DNA from 2 places in the Nocardioides sp. SRI_004 genome. Region 1 is predicted to be linked to the other one. Evidence: predicted binding sites of a transcription regulator. Region 1 holds the regulator's gene; the other holds the start of a gene.
The links. The regulator HrcA, encoded in region 1, represses chaperone genes, less so after heat shock. The targets are predictions, from matches to a motif close to TTGGCACTCGNNNNNNNCGAGTGCCAA.

Region 1 (7,574 bases):
CAACGCGCTCTTCGCCGACGGCTGGCTGGAGGGGCTGTGGCGGGTCGAGGACGGCACGGTCGTGCTCGGGGAGATCCTGCGGCCGCTCAGCAAGGCGGAGAAGGCGGAGCTGGACGAGGAGGTCGGGCGGGTCGAGGCACTGCTCGCATCGTGAGAAAGTCGTTGCGGTTTGGGACCAATCCGCAACATCTCGACCCCGCGAGCTGTCGTTCCCGCCCAATCGGCGACGCCGCTCAACCGCCCCAGCGGGACGTCCGCGACAGCAGCGCCGACACCGCGGCGACGCCCGCGGTCGACGTGCGGAGCACCTCCGGGCCGAGCCGGCAGGCGACCGCGCCCGCCTCGACGAACCGGCCCACCTCGTCGTCGGTGAGCCCGCCCTCCGGGCCGACCACGACCAGCAGGTCGCCGTCGGGTGGCAGCGCGAGCGCGCCCAGCGGCTCGGTGGCGTCCTCGTGGAGCACGACCGCCACGTCGACCTCGCCGACCAGCGCCACGACGTCGTCGGTGGACGCCAGCGGCACGACCTCGGGGTGCCAGGCGCGGCGGGCCTGCTTGGCGGCCTCGCGGGCGGTGGCCTGCCACTTGGCGAGCGACTTCGCGGCCCGCTCGCCCTTCCAGACGGCCACGCTGCGCGACGCCGCCCAGGGCACGATCCGCGCGACGCCGACCTCGGTCAGCACCTCGACGGCCAGCTCGCCGCGCTCGCCCTTGGGGAGCGCCTGCACCACGGTGACCCGCGGGCGGGGTTCGGGCAGGTCCTCGACCGCCCGGGCGACCACGGTGAACGACCGCTTGGTGGTCTCGCTGACCTCGCCGGTCACCAGCCGGCCGACCCCGTCGGTGAGCAGCAGGGCCTCGCCCACCCGCAGGCGTCGTACGACGACGGCGTGGTGGGCCTCGTCGCCCTCGACGGTCACGGCGTCACCGGCGGCGACGCCGTCGAGCGACGGGACGAGGTGCTGCGGGAGGGTCATGCCCGGCCGGCTCAGTGCGCGGTGAAGGCGTCGCGGAGGCGGCCGAAGACGGACTTGTGGGCCGGACGCACGTCGCCGGTCGGCTGCTCCTCGCCGCGGATCGCCGCCAGCTCGCGGAGCAGCTCCTCCTGGCGCGGGTCGAGCCTCGTCGGGGTCTCGACGGCGATCGCGACGATCAGGTCGCCCCGTCCGCCGCGGAGGCCGGGGACGCCCTTGCCGCGCAGCACGACCTCGTGGCCGGACTGGGTGCCGGCGGGGATCGGCAGCTCGAACGCGGTCTCCAGGCCGGCGTCCTCCGCGTCGGGGAGGTCGGCCTCGAGGGTCGGCATCTGGATCGTCGTACCGAGCGCACCTGCGGTCATCGGCACCGAGACGGTGCAGTGCAGGTCGTTGCCGTGGCGCGAGAAGGTCGGGTGCGGGGCGACCTGGATCTCGACGTAGAGGTCACCGGCGGGGCCGCCGCCGGGGCCGACCTCGCCCTGCTCGCTGAGCTGGACGCGGGTGCCGGTGTCGACGCCGGCGGGGATCTTGACGGTGAGGGTACGACGCGAGCGGACCCGGCCGTCGCCGGCGCACTCGCGGCAGGGGTCCGGAATGACCGAGCCGTAGCCGCGGCAGGCGGCGCAGGGGCGCAGCGTGCGGATCTCGCCGAGGAAGGAGCGCTGCACGTGGGCGACCTCGCCCGCACCGCGGCACGTCTCGCACGGCACCGGGTGGCTGCCGGGCGCTGCGCCCTCGCCGCCACACGTCGAGCAGCGCACGGCCGTGTCGACCTTGAGCTCGCGGGAGACGCCGAAGGCGGCCTCGGCGAGGTCGACCTCGATCCGGATCAGGGCGTCCTGGCCGCGCCGGACCCGCGGGCGCGGACCCCGGCCACCACCGCCGGCTCCGGCCCCGGAGCCACCGAAGAAGGCGTCCATGATGTCGGTGAACGAGAAGCCGGCGCCCTGCCCGCCGAAGCCGCCGCCGAACGGGTCGCCGCCACGGTCGTACGACGCCCGCTTCTGCGGGTCGGAGAGCACCTCGTAGGCAGCGGTGACCTGCTTGAACCGCTCCTGGCTCTCCTCGTCGGGGTTGACGTCGGGGTGGAGCTGCCGGGCCAGCTTGCGGTAGGCCTTCTTGATGGTGTCGGCGTCCGCGTCGCGGGCGACACCGAGCAGCTCGTAGAGGTCCTGGCTCACTTCTTCTCCATCACGCGGCTGAGCGGCGCTCAGCTCTCGTCGAGGATGCGCGACACGTAGCGCGCCACCGCGCGCACTGCCGCCATCGTTCCTGGGTAGTCCATGCGGGTCGGGCCGACGATGCCCAGCGACGCGAGCGCGTCGTCGGGTCCGTAGCCCGTCGCGATCACGCTGGTCGACGCGAGCTCCTCGTAGGGACCCTCCGCGCCGATCCTGACGGTCAGGGCGCCACCGGTCGTGGCCTCCCCGAGCAGCTTCAGCAGGACGACCTGCTCCTCGAGGGCCTCCAGCAACGGCCGGATCGAGGTGTCGAAGCTGTCGCCGAAGCGGGCGAGGTTGGCCGTTCCGCCCACCACGATCCGCTCGTCGGAGCGGTGGTCGCTCATGGCCTCCACCAACGCGTCGACCACCGCGCGGGTGGCCGCGTCGGCGTCCGGCGCCTGGACGAGCGCGCCGAGCGCGGTGGCGGCGTCGCCGATGACCTCACCGGTAGCGGCGAGGTTGACCCGCGAGCGCAGCGCGGCGAGCTGGTCGTCGCCGAGCTCGGACTCGAGCTCGACGTGGCGCTGCTCGACGCGACCGGTGCTGAGGATCAGCACCAGCAGCAGCCGGGTCGGGGTGAGGGCGACGATCTCCACGTGGCGCACCGTCGAGCGCGACAGGGTGGGGTACTGCACCACCGCGACCTGGCGGGTCAGCTGCGCGAGCAGCCGGACCGAGCGGTGCACCACGTCGTCGAGGTCGACGGCGCCGTCGAGGAAGCTCGCGATGGCGCGTCGTTCGGCGGTCGTGGTCGGCTTGACGGTCGAGAGGCGGTCGACGAAGAGCCGGTAGCCCTTGTCGGTCGGCACCCGGCCGGCGCTCGTGTGCGGCTGGGCGAGGTAGCCCTCGTCCTCCAGGGCGGCCATGTCGTTGCGGATCGTCGCGGGCGACACGTTGAGGCTGTGCCGCTCGACCAGCGCCTTGGAGCCGACCGGCTCCTCGGTCGCGACGTAGTCCTCGACGATGGCGCGCAGCACCGCGAGCCTGCGCTCCTCCTGCATGCCCACCTCCTGCTCACGCACCGCTTGACCGACTCGAACCGGCTCGAACCGGCTCGAACCGACGCCGGTGGACCTTGGCACTCCACCCGCTGGAGTGCCAATGCTACCCGCGCACCCCCGGATCCGCGGGACCGGCGACACGGCCTTCCCACCGTCGCGCAGAGCAGGTAGGTTAGGCTCACCTAATCAGGCCGAACCGATCCCAAGGAGCCGGCATGTCCCTCGACCCCGGTCTCGACGCCGGTCGCACCGACGTCCACCGCCTGGCCGCCGCGGCCCGCAGCATCCTCGCCTGCCCGGCCGACGTCCACCTCGTGGTCGACGGCGTCGACGACGTCACCGCCGGCCTCGAGGACGCCCACCTGGAGATGCAGGACCACGGCGGTCGCCCGCTCTTCGCCTGCCCCGCCGACGCCGCGCTCGCGATCGCCGCCACTGACGGCCGGGGCGCCCTGCTGACCTTGCACAGCGGCCTGGGCCGGCCGGGCTCGCCGGACCGCGACGCGACGCTCACCCTCTCCGGGCGGCTCGAGGCGACCGGGCTCGAGGACTGCGAGTGCTGCACCGAGGTGCGGATGCGGGTCCTGCTCCGTCCCGACTTCGCCCTGCTCTCCCGCGAGGGCCACGGCCGCGAGGACGCCCGGATCCGGGTCCCGCTCACCGCCTTCAGCTCCCCGGTCCACGACCTCAACCGCGGCTTCCTGCAGCGCTCGGTCGAGCACGCCAACCAGTGCCACCAGGACGAGCTGCGCCGGGCCGTCGCGACCCGCACCGGCACCCGCCTCGGCGACGTCGTCGGCGTCCACCTGGCCGGGCTGCGTCCCGACGGCGTGGTCCTCCAGTGGGTCGACCCGACCGGGTCCCACGAGACCACCCTGTCCTTCCCCCGCGCGGCACGCACCGCGCCCGACCTCGGCGAGCTGCTGCGCGAGGAGCTGCACGCCGGGCTCTGCTGACTCGTCGGTCGAGGAGGCTGCGCAGCAGCCGTCACGAGACCCCCGTAGCCTGACCGCGTGCCGTTCATCGAGGTCGCGGACCGGGTCTGGGTCCGCCGTGTCCCGTCGTACGACGTCAACCTGACCGTCGTCGGCGGCGAGCGCGGCCTCGTGGTGGTCGACACGCTCGCCACCGCCGCCGAGGCGCGGGCCGCGATCGTCGGCATCGGCGACCTGCAGGCGGGCCCGGTGGTCGCCGTGGTGAACACCCACGACCACTTCGACCACGTGCTCGGCAACGCCGCCTTCCGCGAGAAGTACGACGCCGCGCTCCCCATCCACGCGACGGAGGCCGCTGCGGACGCGACCGACCCCGCCGCCCCGCCCGCCGACCGGACCTTCTCCAGCGCGGCCGTGATCGACCTCGGCGACCGCCAGCTCGAGCTCGTCCACCCCGGCCGCGGCCACACCGCGGGCGACCTGGTGGTCCGCGTCCCCGACGCCGACGTGCTGCTCGTCGGCGACCTCGTCGAGGAGTCCGCTCCCCCGGCGCTGGGCAGTGACTCGTGGCCGATGGAGTGGCCGCAGACCTTGGACCTCGTGCTCGGGCTGGCCACGCCGGACACGGTCGTCGTGCCCGGCCACGGCGCCGTGGTGGACCGCCGCTTCGTCGAGCAGCAGTGCGACGAGCTGCGCGCCGTCGCGGAGACGATTCGCGAGCTGGCCGGTCGCGGCGTACCGGAGGCCGAGGCGTACGCCGCAGCGGACTGGCCGTTCCCGGAGGACGCCCTGCACCACGCGATTCCCCGTGGGTACGCGCAATTGCCCCGGGCGCGCCGCCAGCTCCCGCTGATCTGACCCACCTAAGGTGGTCCGTCGTGGATCGCTACGGGACCGACGTGCTGGCAGGAGACTGGAAGGTCCCGAAGCGGGGCCGCGCGGTGGAGACACCGGCCGACCACGGCCTGGTCGTCGAGGAGGTCACCACGGACTGGTGCGGCGAGATCGTCGCCGTCGACCGCGACCTGCACACCGTCACCCTCGAGGACCGGCGCGGCAAGCGGCGTACCTTCCCCCTCGGAACGGGCTTCCTGCTCGAGGGCAAGCCGGTCATCCTGACCCCGCCGGTCACGAAGGCGGCGCCGGCGAGGCCGACCCGCACCGCCAGCGGCTCGATCGCCGTGCACGACGCCAAGGCGCGGGTCGCCCGCGCCAGCCGGATCTTCGTCGAGGGCCGCCACGACGCCGAGCTGGTCGAGAAGGTCTGGGGTGACGACCTGCGGATCGAGGGCGTGGTCGTGGAGTACCTCGGCGGCGTCGACGACCTCGCCGACCACCTGCGCGACTTCAAGCCGGGGCCCAACCGCCGCGTCGGCGTCCTCGTGGACCACCTCGTCGCGGGCTCCAAGGAGAGCCGGATCGCGCAGGGCATCATGAAGTCGCCGGTCGGCAAGGACGTGCTGATCGTCGGCCACCCGTTCATCGACATCTGGCAGGCCGTGAAGCCCGACCGGCTCGGCTTCAAGGAGTGGCCGAAGGTGCCCAAGGGCATCGACTGGAAGAAGGGCACCTGCCAGCAGCTCGGCTGGCCGCACCGCGACCAGGCCGACATCGCCCGGGCGTGGAAGCACGTCCTCGGCGGAGTACGCGGCTTCCAGGACCTCGACCCGCAGCTGCTCGGGCGGGTCGAGGAGCTGATCGACTTCGTGACCGCGCCGGGGTCCTGAGGGCCTAGAGGCCCTGCTGGTAGCGCGCCAGCACCTCGTCGACCCGGTCCTGGTCACGCGCCTCGAGCGGGATCAGCAGCTCCGCGACGACATCGGTCAGCTCGGCGATGCGCCGGTTGAGCTGGCGGTTCTCCTGGACCTCGGCCTCGAGGACGCGCACCCGCTCGCGCAGGCTCGACCGCGCGCGGATCCGGTCGACGACGGGGGCGGGGAGGCGGTCGCGGGCCTGCTCGCGCAGCCGCGCCTTCAGCTCGTGGGTGCTCATCGGTTCTCCTTCGGGGTGCGAGCCGCGGGCGCGGGCCACGAGGCCCGGATCCGGCAGACGGCGGGGTCCGGGTGGTCCAGCATGTCCTCGCCCGGTACGACGACCAGGTGCTCCACGACGCCGCCGGCGGCCTCGATCGCGGCCCGGACCGCCTCGGGGTCCACGCGCCGGACCAGCCCGTCGGGCGCCAGCGGGGTGCCGGTGGCACCGTCGGGCGCGTCGTGGGTGGCCTGGAACTCCAGGAAGAGCTTGCCGCCGCCGGGCCGCAGGGCCATCCGGGCGAGCAGCCACAGCTGGTCGAGGGCGGCCGCGTCGAGGCAGCCGACGAGGTGGCGGGCGTAGAGGTGGTGCGGGTCGCGGGCCAGGCGGGTCCCGTGCATCAGGGTCGAGCGGAGCTCGCCGAGGATCAGCTGGCTGGCCTCGACGTCGAGCTCGCGCCGGTTGGCCTTGCGCCGCACGACGCCGAGGCCGCCGCGCGAGAAGTCGACGGCACCGGTGCGGAAGCCGCGCCGCGCGAACCACAGCGCGTCGCGGCCGGTGCCCGTGCCGACGTCGACGACGGGCAGCTCACCGAGCTGGGGAGCGACCCAGCGCGCGAAGGAGGACGAGCCCGCGGGCACCTCGCGCTGGCCGGGTCCGTTGAAGAGCCCGGTCCACAGGCCCATCTCGGTGCGGAAGCCGCGCAGCCAGCCGTCGAGCCGGCGCACGCCCTCCGGCGGGTCGGCGTAGCGGAAGGACGGGTCCGGGGTGCGCCAGTGCGGGCCGTAGAGGAAGGCCAGCATCGCCTCCGGGTCGCGCGGCGCCGGGAACTCGTGCCCGTGCAGCTCGATCGTCGAGAACGGCTCGATCGCGCTGCGCGGCAGCGACCCGCTCCGGTTGCCGAGCTGGAAGAAGGTGTCGCCGACGTGGAAGGCCACGAAGACGTCGATGTGGCACAGCCGGCCGTCGGAGAGCGGCAGCAGCAGCTTGATGTCGCCGCCCGACATGCGCAGGAGGTTCCAGCCGCGCTCGCGCATCGCGCGGGTGATCCGGTAGGACTCGGCGATCACGTCGGCCGGCGAGGAGTGGTCGGAGAGGTAGCAAAGGTCGGTGTCGGAGTCGTGGGCCAGCATCCGGCCCTCGCGCACGGCGCCGAGCAGCGCTCCGTAGTTGAGGTAGGCCTTGACGCCCGCGTGCTCGCGGAGGTCGTCGATCGCGCGCCGGGTGCCGGCGAGGATCTCCTCACGCACCTCCTCGGCGGTCGCCTCGAACGACCGGGTCAGGTGACCGACCTTGTCGACGCACAACCGGTGACCCGCGCGGTCCACGACCGCGAGCGGACCCTCGCCCGCACCGAGGCCGACCTCGGCGTCGTACAGGACCTCGGCTCCGGTGGCATCGGTGACCCGCACCCGGCCGCGGCCGGAGAGGTAGGGACGCAGCACTCCCGGCCACGGCACCAGGACT
Region 2 (7,574 bases), on a different contig from region 1:
CGCAGCGGCGACGGGCTCTCGGTGGTCTCGGCGAGCTCGAACGCCGCCAGCTTCGCCGGCTGGCGCTCGTCGAGGCCGAAGCCGAGCACGTGCCCGACGAACGGCTGGGTGACGGCCGCGACCGAGGCGAACACGAACGGCACCATGAAGCCCAGCCGGTGGTGGGCGTCGCGGCGGCCGCGGAGCATGCCGACGGCGTACACGCCGGCGACGGAGAAGCCGGCCAGCATGTAGGCGCCGACCCACATGTGCGCGAACTGCAGGAAGGCGTGGCCGTTGAAGAGCACCTTCCACGGCTCGACGTCGGTCACCTCGCCGTCGACGATCCGGAAGCCGGTCGGCACGTTCATCCAGGCGTTGACCGCGAGCACGCAGTAGGCGCCGATGATCCCGGTGACCGCCATCGGCAGCACCATCAGCACGTGCCGCTTCGGGGGCATCCGGTTCCAGCCGTAGAGGTAGATGCCGAGGAAGATCGCCTCGAGGAAGAACGCGAGCCCCTCGAATGCGAAGGGCAGGCCGAGCACGTCGCCGTACGTCCCCATCAGGCCGGGCCACAGCACGCCCATCTCGAAGCTGAGGACCGTGCCGGAGACGGCGCCGATCGCGAAGAGCACCGCCGACACCTTCGCCCAGCGCTGCGCCAGGCCGAGGGCGACCGGGTCGTCCTTGCGGATGCCGCGCAGGTGCATCACGAAGATCATCGCGGGGAACGCGACGCCGAAGCAGGCCAGGATGATGTGCCAGCCGAGCGAGAGCGCCATCTGCTCGCGGGCCGGGAGCAGGCCGGCGGGCTCGGCCTCGGCGGCGATCCGGCCGGCGACCTGGCTGGCGACCTGGCTGGCGACCTGGCTGGCGTGGGCGAGGGTGGCGGTGACGACGTCGGGGGTCAGCACGTCCCCGACGCTACCGCTTGTGAATGTGTTCACAAAGCCTCCGGGGGTGAGACCATCCTCACCCCCGGAGACCCGGGACTACTCGGAGCCGTCGTCCTTCCGCGCCTCGTCGAGCACGTCGTTCAGCTCGTCGAGGGCGTCGCCGCTCGGGGCGTTCGCCACGCCGGTCCAGTCCGGCGAGGGCAGGACCTGCTCGGTGACCTCGCCCTGCTGGACCCGGCGGATCGCGTCGACGATCTCGTCGATGTTGTTGGGCACCGCGCGCTGGCACGCCTTCAGCTCCGACTCGAGCTTCAGCGTCAGGCGCGGCTTGCCGTCCGCGACCGCCTCGGCCGTCGTACCGCTGGTGACGGCACTCTTCGAGAGGTCCGGGACGTTCGCGCAGACGTGGTAGACCTCGCCGCCGCCGGCCCAGTAGACCTTGTCCTCGCCGAGCAGCTGGACGACGGCCTGCTTCTCCGCGGTGTACTTCTCGATCGACGGCGGGTCGTAGTTCACGCCGAGCGCCACCGCGACGAGCGCGAGGACGACGCCGACGCCGCCGGCCCAGCCCTTCTGCTGCTTCGACATGTCCTTGTTGAGGAAGATCAGCACGATGATCGGCACGAAGGCGATCAGCGGGATGATCGCGCCGAGCTGGCTCTTGAGGAAGAACGAGATGCCGTTGGCGCTCGACGGCGGGTCGAGCTCCTGCGCCTTCTTCCACAGCTGCGAGCCGATGATGGTCAGGATCGCCATCACGACGAGCAGGCCGATAAGCGTCACGAAGGCCCAGGTCGGGAACTTCTCGTCGGCGACGAGGACGCCCCGGTCGTCGACCGAGGTGCTGGCCTCGAGGATCCCCTTGTTCAGGAGCAGCCCGAAGATGCCACCCAGCTCGGCCGCGATCGACAGCGCCCAGAGGACGAGGGCGATGATGCGGTAGGTCTTGGCCTTCGACTTCGCCTCGGGCGTGGCATGCCACGTCCGGTCGTCGGCGCCGTCCGAGCCGGCAGCCTTCTTGCTCGCATTGCGAACCATGGTGTTCTCCCCCGGGATTCTGGATCAGGTGGCAGAACCCTAGGGCCTTTCGTCGCCTACGCGCGCAGGTCGGTGATCGCGATCCGCACCGTGAGCGTGTCGCCGGCCATCCGGATCCGGCCGCGCATGCCCGCCGCGAGCACCATCGGCAGCACCGCCTTGGTGTCCGACGGCGCGGTCAGCACGATCTCGTCGGCGCCGGCGCCGCGGGCGGCGCGGGCGACGTCGGCGAGCAGGCGGGTGCCGACGCCGCGTCGGTGCCAGGCCGGGTCGACCCAGAGGTCCACGGGCCACGGCTCGCCGCCGGCAGGGGTGTACTCCGCGCGGCCGGCGACCTTGCCGCCGGCGAGCGCCGACACGACGGCTCCCGTGGTCACGAACTCCGGGTCGCCCGCGCCCGGCTGCTGCGGCGAGGGGGGTGCCTGCGCGTCGAGGACCTCGCCGACGAGCTCGGCGAGGGCCGCCGCGCGCTGCCGCTCGGTGGTCGTGAACGGCGTGTCACGGCGGATCTGGATGGTCGCGGAGCCGCCGACGGTCATCTCGAGGACGTCGACGTGGGCGGTGCTCGGCGCCACCTCTGCGTCGAACAGGTGCGCCGCGACGTCCGGGAAGGTCGCCGGCTGGGCGACGATCGACCGCACCGCCTGGACGTAGCGGGTCGGCTGGTCCTCCAGCGCCGCCGTCGTGACCGGTACGGCGGACACCGTCTCGCCGCCCGCACCGTCGACCAGCTCGCGGAGCTGGTCCTGGGTCCAGTCGTGAGGGACCTGCAGCACCAGCTCGTCGGTGACCGTCGCCTCGCCGGGGAAGACCTGCACGGTCTGGATGTTCACGCCCGCGCGGCCGCACGCCGCCGCGAGCTCGGCGAGCGCTCCCGGTCGGTCGGGCAGTCCGGCGCGCACTCTCCACAACATGTGCCCACTATGCCGGAGGGATGTGACCGGATGCGATCACGAAGATTTCTTGGGAGGACATCGCGAAGCCCTGCTCCGCGTGCGAATCTGGCCCCGAGCCCGAGGACGAGGACGCCGTCCGGGTGATCATGCTCGCCGCCCCGGCCGTCCAGGCCGGCCTGATGACGCCCGAGCTGCGCCCGATGCGGGTCAGCTTCCTGCGCGGCCGGGACTGAGCCCCGGCCGCGAAAAGCGGACCGGCCCGCCGTACCGGAGCGGTACGACGGGCCGGGCTGCTGCTGCGGAGCGCAGGTCTCAGTGACCGTGCCCGTGGCCGTGACCGTGGCCGGCGTCGGCCTCGGCCTCGTCCTCGGGCTTGTCGACGACGAGCACCTCGGTGGTGAGGAGCATGCCGGCGACCGACACCGCGTTGGCGAGCGCCGACCGGGTCACCTTGACCGGGTCGATGACGCCCTGGGCGACGAGGTCGCCGTACTCGCCGGTGGCGGCGTTGTAGCCGTTGCCGACACCGAGCTCGCGCACCTTGTTGGTGACGACGTAGCCGTTCGCGCCGCCGTTCTCGGCGATCCAGCGCAGCGGCTCGTCGACGGCCTTGCGGACGATCCGCACGCCGACGGCCTCGTCGCCGCTCAGGCCGAGGTCACCCTCGAGGGCCGCGGCCGCGTGGACGATGGCCGAGCCGCCGCCGGGCACGATGCCCTCCTCGATCGCGGCGCGCGTCGCGGAGACGGCGTCCTCGATGCGGTGCTTCTTCTCCTTGAGCTCGACCTCGGTGTGCGCGCCGACCTTGATCACCACGACGCCGCCGGAGAGCTTCGCGAGCCGCTCCTGGAGCTTCTCGGTGTCCCAGTCGGAGTCGGACGCCTCGATCTCCTTCTTGATCTGCTCGACGCGACCCGCGACCTGGGTCTCGTCGCCGGCGCCGTCGACGATCGTCGTGTTGTCCTTCGTGACGACGATGCGGCGGGCCTGGCCGAGCTCCTCGAGGCCGATCTGGTCGAGCTTGAGGCCGACCTCCGGCGAGATGACCGTGCCACCAGTGAGGATCGCGATGTCCTGCAGGATCGCCTTGCGGCGGTCGCCGAAGCCGGGGGCCTTGCCCGCGACGGCGGTGAACGTGCCGCGGATCTTGTTGACGACCAGGGTGGAGAGCGCCTCGCCCTCGACGTCCTCGGCGAGGATGAAGAGCGGCTTGCCGGTCTGGATGACCTTCTCCAGCAGCGGCAGGAGCTCCGCGATCGCCGAGATCTTGCCCTGGTTGATCAGGATGTACGGGTCGTCGAGGACGGCCTCCTGGCGCTCCGCGTCGGTGACGAAGTACGCCGAGTTGAAGCCCTTGTCGAACTGCATGCCCTCGGTGAACTCGAGCTCGGTCGAGGGGGTGTTGGACTCCTCGACCGTGATCACGCCGTCCTTGCCGACCTTGCTGAAGGCCTCGGCGAGCAGCTCGCCGATGTGGCCGTCACGCGAGGAGACCGTCGCCACCGAGGCGATGTCCTTCTCGTCGTCGACCTCACGGGCGGCGTCGCGCAGGGCGTCGCCGAGGGCAGCCGCCGCGGCGTCCATGCCCCGCTTGAGGCCCATCGGGTTCACGCCGGCCGCGACGGCGCGCAGGCCCTCGTGGACGAGCGCCTGCGCCAGCACGGTCGCGGTCGTCGTACCGTCACCGGCGACGTCGTTGGTCTTGGTCGCGACCTCCTTGGTGAGCTGGGCACCGAGGTTCTCGAACGGGTCGTCCAGCTCGACCTCACGGGCGACGGTCACGCCGTCGTTGGTGATGGTCGGCGCGCCCCACTTCTTGTCGAGGACGACATAGCGACCCTTGGGGCCGAGGGTCACCTTGACGGTGTTGGCGAGCTTGTCGACGCCGCGCTCGAGCGCGCGACGGGCATGCTCGTCGAACTCCAGGATCTTGGGCACTGTGTTGCTCCTTGGTGTGGAAAGGCGAAACCGCCCGCGACGTCATGCGACGTGGTCGCCGGGGCGACCGATGCGCATGACGTCCCGGGCGGTTCGAGACTCGAAGGTCAGGCGAGGACCGCGAGGACGTCGCGGGCCGAGAGGATGAGGTACTCCTGGCCGGCGTACTTGACCTCGGTGCCGCCGTACTTGCTGTAGATGACCTTGTCACCCACGGCGACGTCGAGCGGGACGCGGTTGCCGTTGTCGTCGATACGACCGGGGCCGATCGCGAGGACCTCGCCCTCCTGCGGCTTCTCCTTGGCCGTGTCGGGGATGACCAGACCGGAGGCGGTGGTCTGCTCGGCCTCGAGGGGCTTGACGACGATCCGGTCCTCGAGCGGCTTGATGTTGACCGACACGATGTCGACCTCCACTTTCTAGGCTGATGCGGTGAGTACTTCTGTTCGTGGTCCGGTCGCGAGCACCTGGGCACTCTGACCGGCGTTGGCACACTCGGACCGAGAGTGCCAGTGACGAAACTAGCACTCACCGCAAGCGAGTGCCAGAGCCACCCGTCCCCAGGATCTGGAGAGTCCCTACCAAAGTCGGTTGACCCCGCTCCGCCCGACACGGAAGCGTTGGCGCCATGTTCGCTGCGCTCGGCCGCTTCGTGACCCGTTTCCGCTGGTACGTCATCGGGGCGTGGCTGCTCCTGGCGGTGCTCGTCACCGCGACGGCACCCGCCCTGGAGTCCACCCAGGACAACTCGGAGTTCCTGCCCGACCACTACGAGTCGATCCAGGCGCTCCAGCTCCAGGAGGACAAGTTCTCCGACGCCTTCTCACCGGGCGCGATCCTCGTGATCGAGCGCGACGGGGGCGGCAAGCTGACCGCAGCCGACCAGGCCGAGGTCGCGACGATCGCCGAGGAGCTCGCGCCCGAGCTCGGCAGGAAGACCTTCCAGCAGCTGGTCATCGCGCAGGGCGAGGACGGCAGGCCCAACCTCTCGGCCGACGGCACCGTGATGTTCGCGGTCATCCCGCTGGCCGACGGCGCGACCGGCTACGACACGCAGGCGATCGACGACGCGAAGGACCTTCGCGCCGACATCAAGGAGCTGACGAAGGACTCCGACCTCGACGTCCGCGCCACCGGCGCGGTGCCGCAGAGCCTCGACTCCCAGGAGTCCAACGAGGACACGCTGCTGATCGTCGGCATCGCCACGATCGTGCTCATCGTCGGGCTGCTCGCGCTGATCTTCCGCAGCGTGCTGATCTGCGTGCTGCCCGTCGTGGTCGTCGGCATCGTCTCGACGATCGCCACCGGCGCCATCGCCTGGGCCAACGACGTCTTCGACCTCAAGGCGGACGCCTCGGTCCAGCAGATCCTCGTCGTCGTCCTGTACGGCGTCGGCACCGACTACATCCTGTTCTTCCTGTTCCGGCACCGCGAGCGGCTGCGCCAGGGCGCGAGCGTGCGGGACTCGGTCGTCCACAGCCTCGACCGCGCGGGCGAGGCGATCGCCTCGGCGGGCGGCGCGGTGATCGTGGCCTTCATGGCGCTCATCCTCAGCTCGCTCAGCATCTTCCGCGCGATCGGCCCGGCCCTCGCGATCGCCGTCTTCGTGACCCTGCTGGCCGCGCTGACACTGGTCCCGGCCGCGGTCTCGCTGTTGGGCAAGGCGCTCTTCTGGCCCTCGAAGTCGTGGCAGAAGGAGCCGAAGCACGGCACCTTCATCAAGCTGGGCAAGGCCGTCGGCCAGCGTCCGGGCATCACCGCGCTCGTGTCCGGCGGCGCGATGACGGTCCTGGCGATCTTCGCGCTCAGCTTCAACCCGTCCTTCGACTTCAACTCGAGCCTGCCCGAGGGCGTCGAGTCCACGGAGGCGCTGGAGACCTTCCAGGAGCACTTCTCCGCGGGCGCGGCCGAGCCCGTCCCCGTGCTCGTCGACGCCGAGGGCGCCGACGTGACCGACGACCAGCTCGCGGCGTTCGGCAAGGCCCTCGGCGAGGCCCAGGGCGTGGACAGCGTCGCCGGTCCGGTGCCCTCGAAGGACCGCACCGCCTTCCAGTTCTACCTGACCCTGTCCGACGACCCCGTCTCCGACGCTGCCCAGGACAACGTCGCCGGACCGATCCGCGACGCGGCGCACGAGGCGGCGCCCGATGGCACCGAGGCGTACGTCGGTGGCACGCCCGGCATCTTCGCCGACATGTCGAAGGCGATGGCCCGCGACTACAAGGTCGTCTTCCCGGTGGCCGCAGCCGTGATCCTGCTGATCCTCGCGCTGCTGCTGCGCAGCCTGGTCGCACCGTGGTTCCTGATGGCCGCCGTCGGGCTCGGCTTCGCGGCCACGCTCGGCATCACCGTGATCGCCTTCCAGAACATCGGCGGCGAGGCCGGCCTGATCTTCATGCTGCCGATCTACATCTACCTGTTCGTGACGGCGCTGGGCACGGACTACAACATCCTGATGATCGCCCGGCTCCGCGAGGAGGCCCGCGAGGGACGCGACCCGCACAGCGCGGCCGCCCAGGCCGTCACGCACGCCGGCCCGACCATCGCCGCAGCCGGCGTCATCCTGGCCGGCACCTTCGCCTCGCTGATGCTCGGCGGCAACACCCTGATCGTGTCGATGGGCTTCGCGCTGGCGGTCGGCATCCTGATCGTGTCGTTCGTGATGTCGATGTTCTTCACGCCGGCGCTGACCTCGCTGCTCGGCCACGCTGCCTGGTGGCCGGGCCACGGCGACGAGGCGAAGGACGGGGACAACGCCGGCCACGCCGACGACACCGACGGGGTCGTCCTCACCAAGTGACGCCTGCCTGACAGGATCGGGGGG

Region 2: groES (co-chaperone GroES) is a predicted target of HrcA. The motif match lies at 5,272-5,298, and genes of this name have one in related genera.

Annotation. Positions count from the first base shown of each region.
Region 1 covers NZ_JBYCZV010000005.1:103,302-110,875, forward strand. The annotation lists gene AC2YHB_RS08260 (winged helix DNA-binding domain-containing protein) at 1-154, shown strand, start outside; gene AC2YHB_RS08265 (16S rRNA (uracil(1498)-N(3))-methyltransferase) at 234-977, opposite strand; gene dnaJ (molecular chaperone DnaJ) at 989-2,158, opposite strand; gene hrcA (heat-inducible transcriptional repressor HrcA) at 2,188-3,201, opposite strand; gene AC2YHB_RS08280 (hypothetical protein) at 3,417-4,157, shown strand; gene AC2YHB_RS08285 (MBL fold metallo-hydrolase) at 4,215-4,994, shown strand; gene AC2YHB_RS08290 (DUF3097 domain-containing protein) at 5,015-5,863, shown strand; gene AC2YHB_RS08295 (DUF6752 domain-containing protein) at 5,868-6,128, opposite strand; gene AC2YHB_RS08300 (class I SAM-dependent methyltransferase) at 6,125-7,574, opposite strand, start outside.
Region 2 covers NZ_JBYCZV010000016.1:13,558-21,131, forward strand. The annotation lists gene AC2YHB_RS19900 (cytochrome ubiquinol oxidase subunit I) at 1-896, opposite strand, end outside; gene AC2YHB_RS19905 (hypothetical protein) at 975-1,916, opposite strand; gene AC2YHB_RS19910 (GNAT family N-acetyltransferase) at 1,973-2,818, opposite strand; gene groL (chaperonin GroEL) at 3,125-4,750, opposite strand; gene groES (co-chaperone GroES) at 4,858-5,151, opposite strand; gene AC2YHB_RS19925 (MMPL family transporter) at 5,379-7,550, shown strand; gene AC2YHB_RS19930 (class I SAM-dependent methyltransferase) at 7,574-7,574, shown strand, end outside.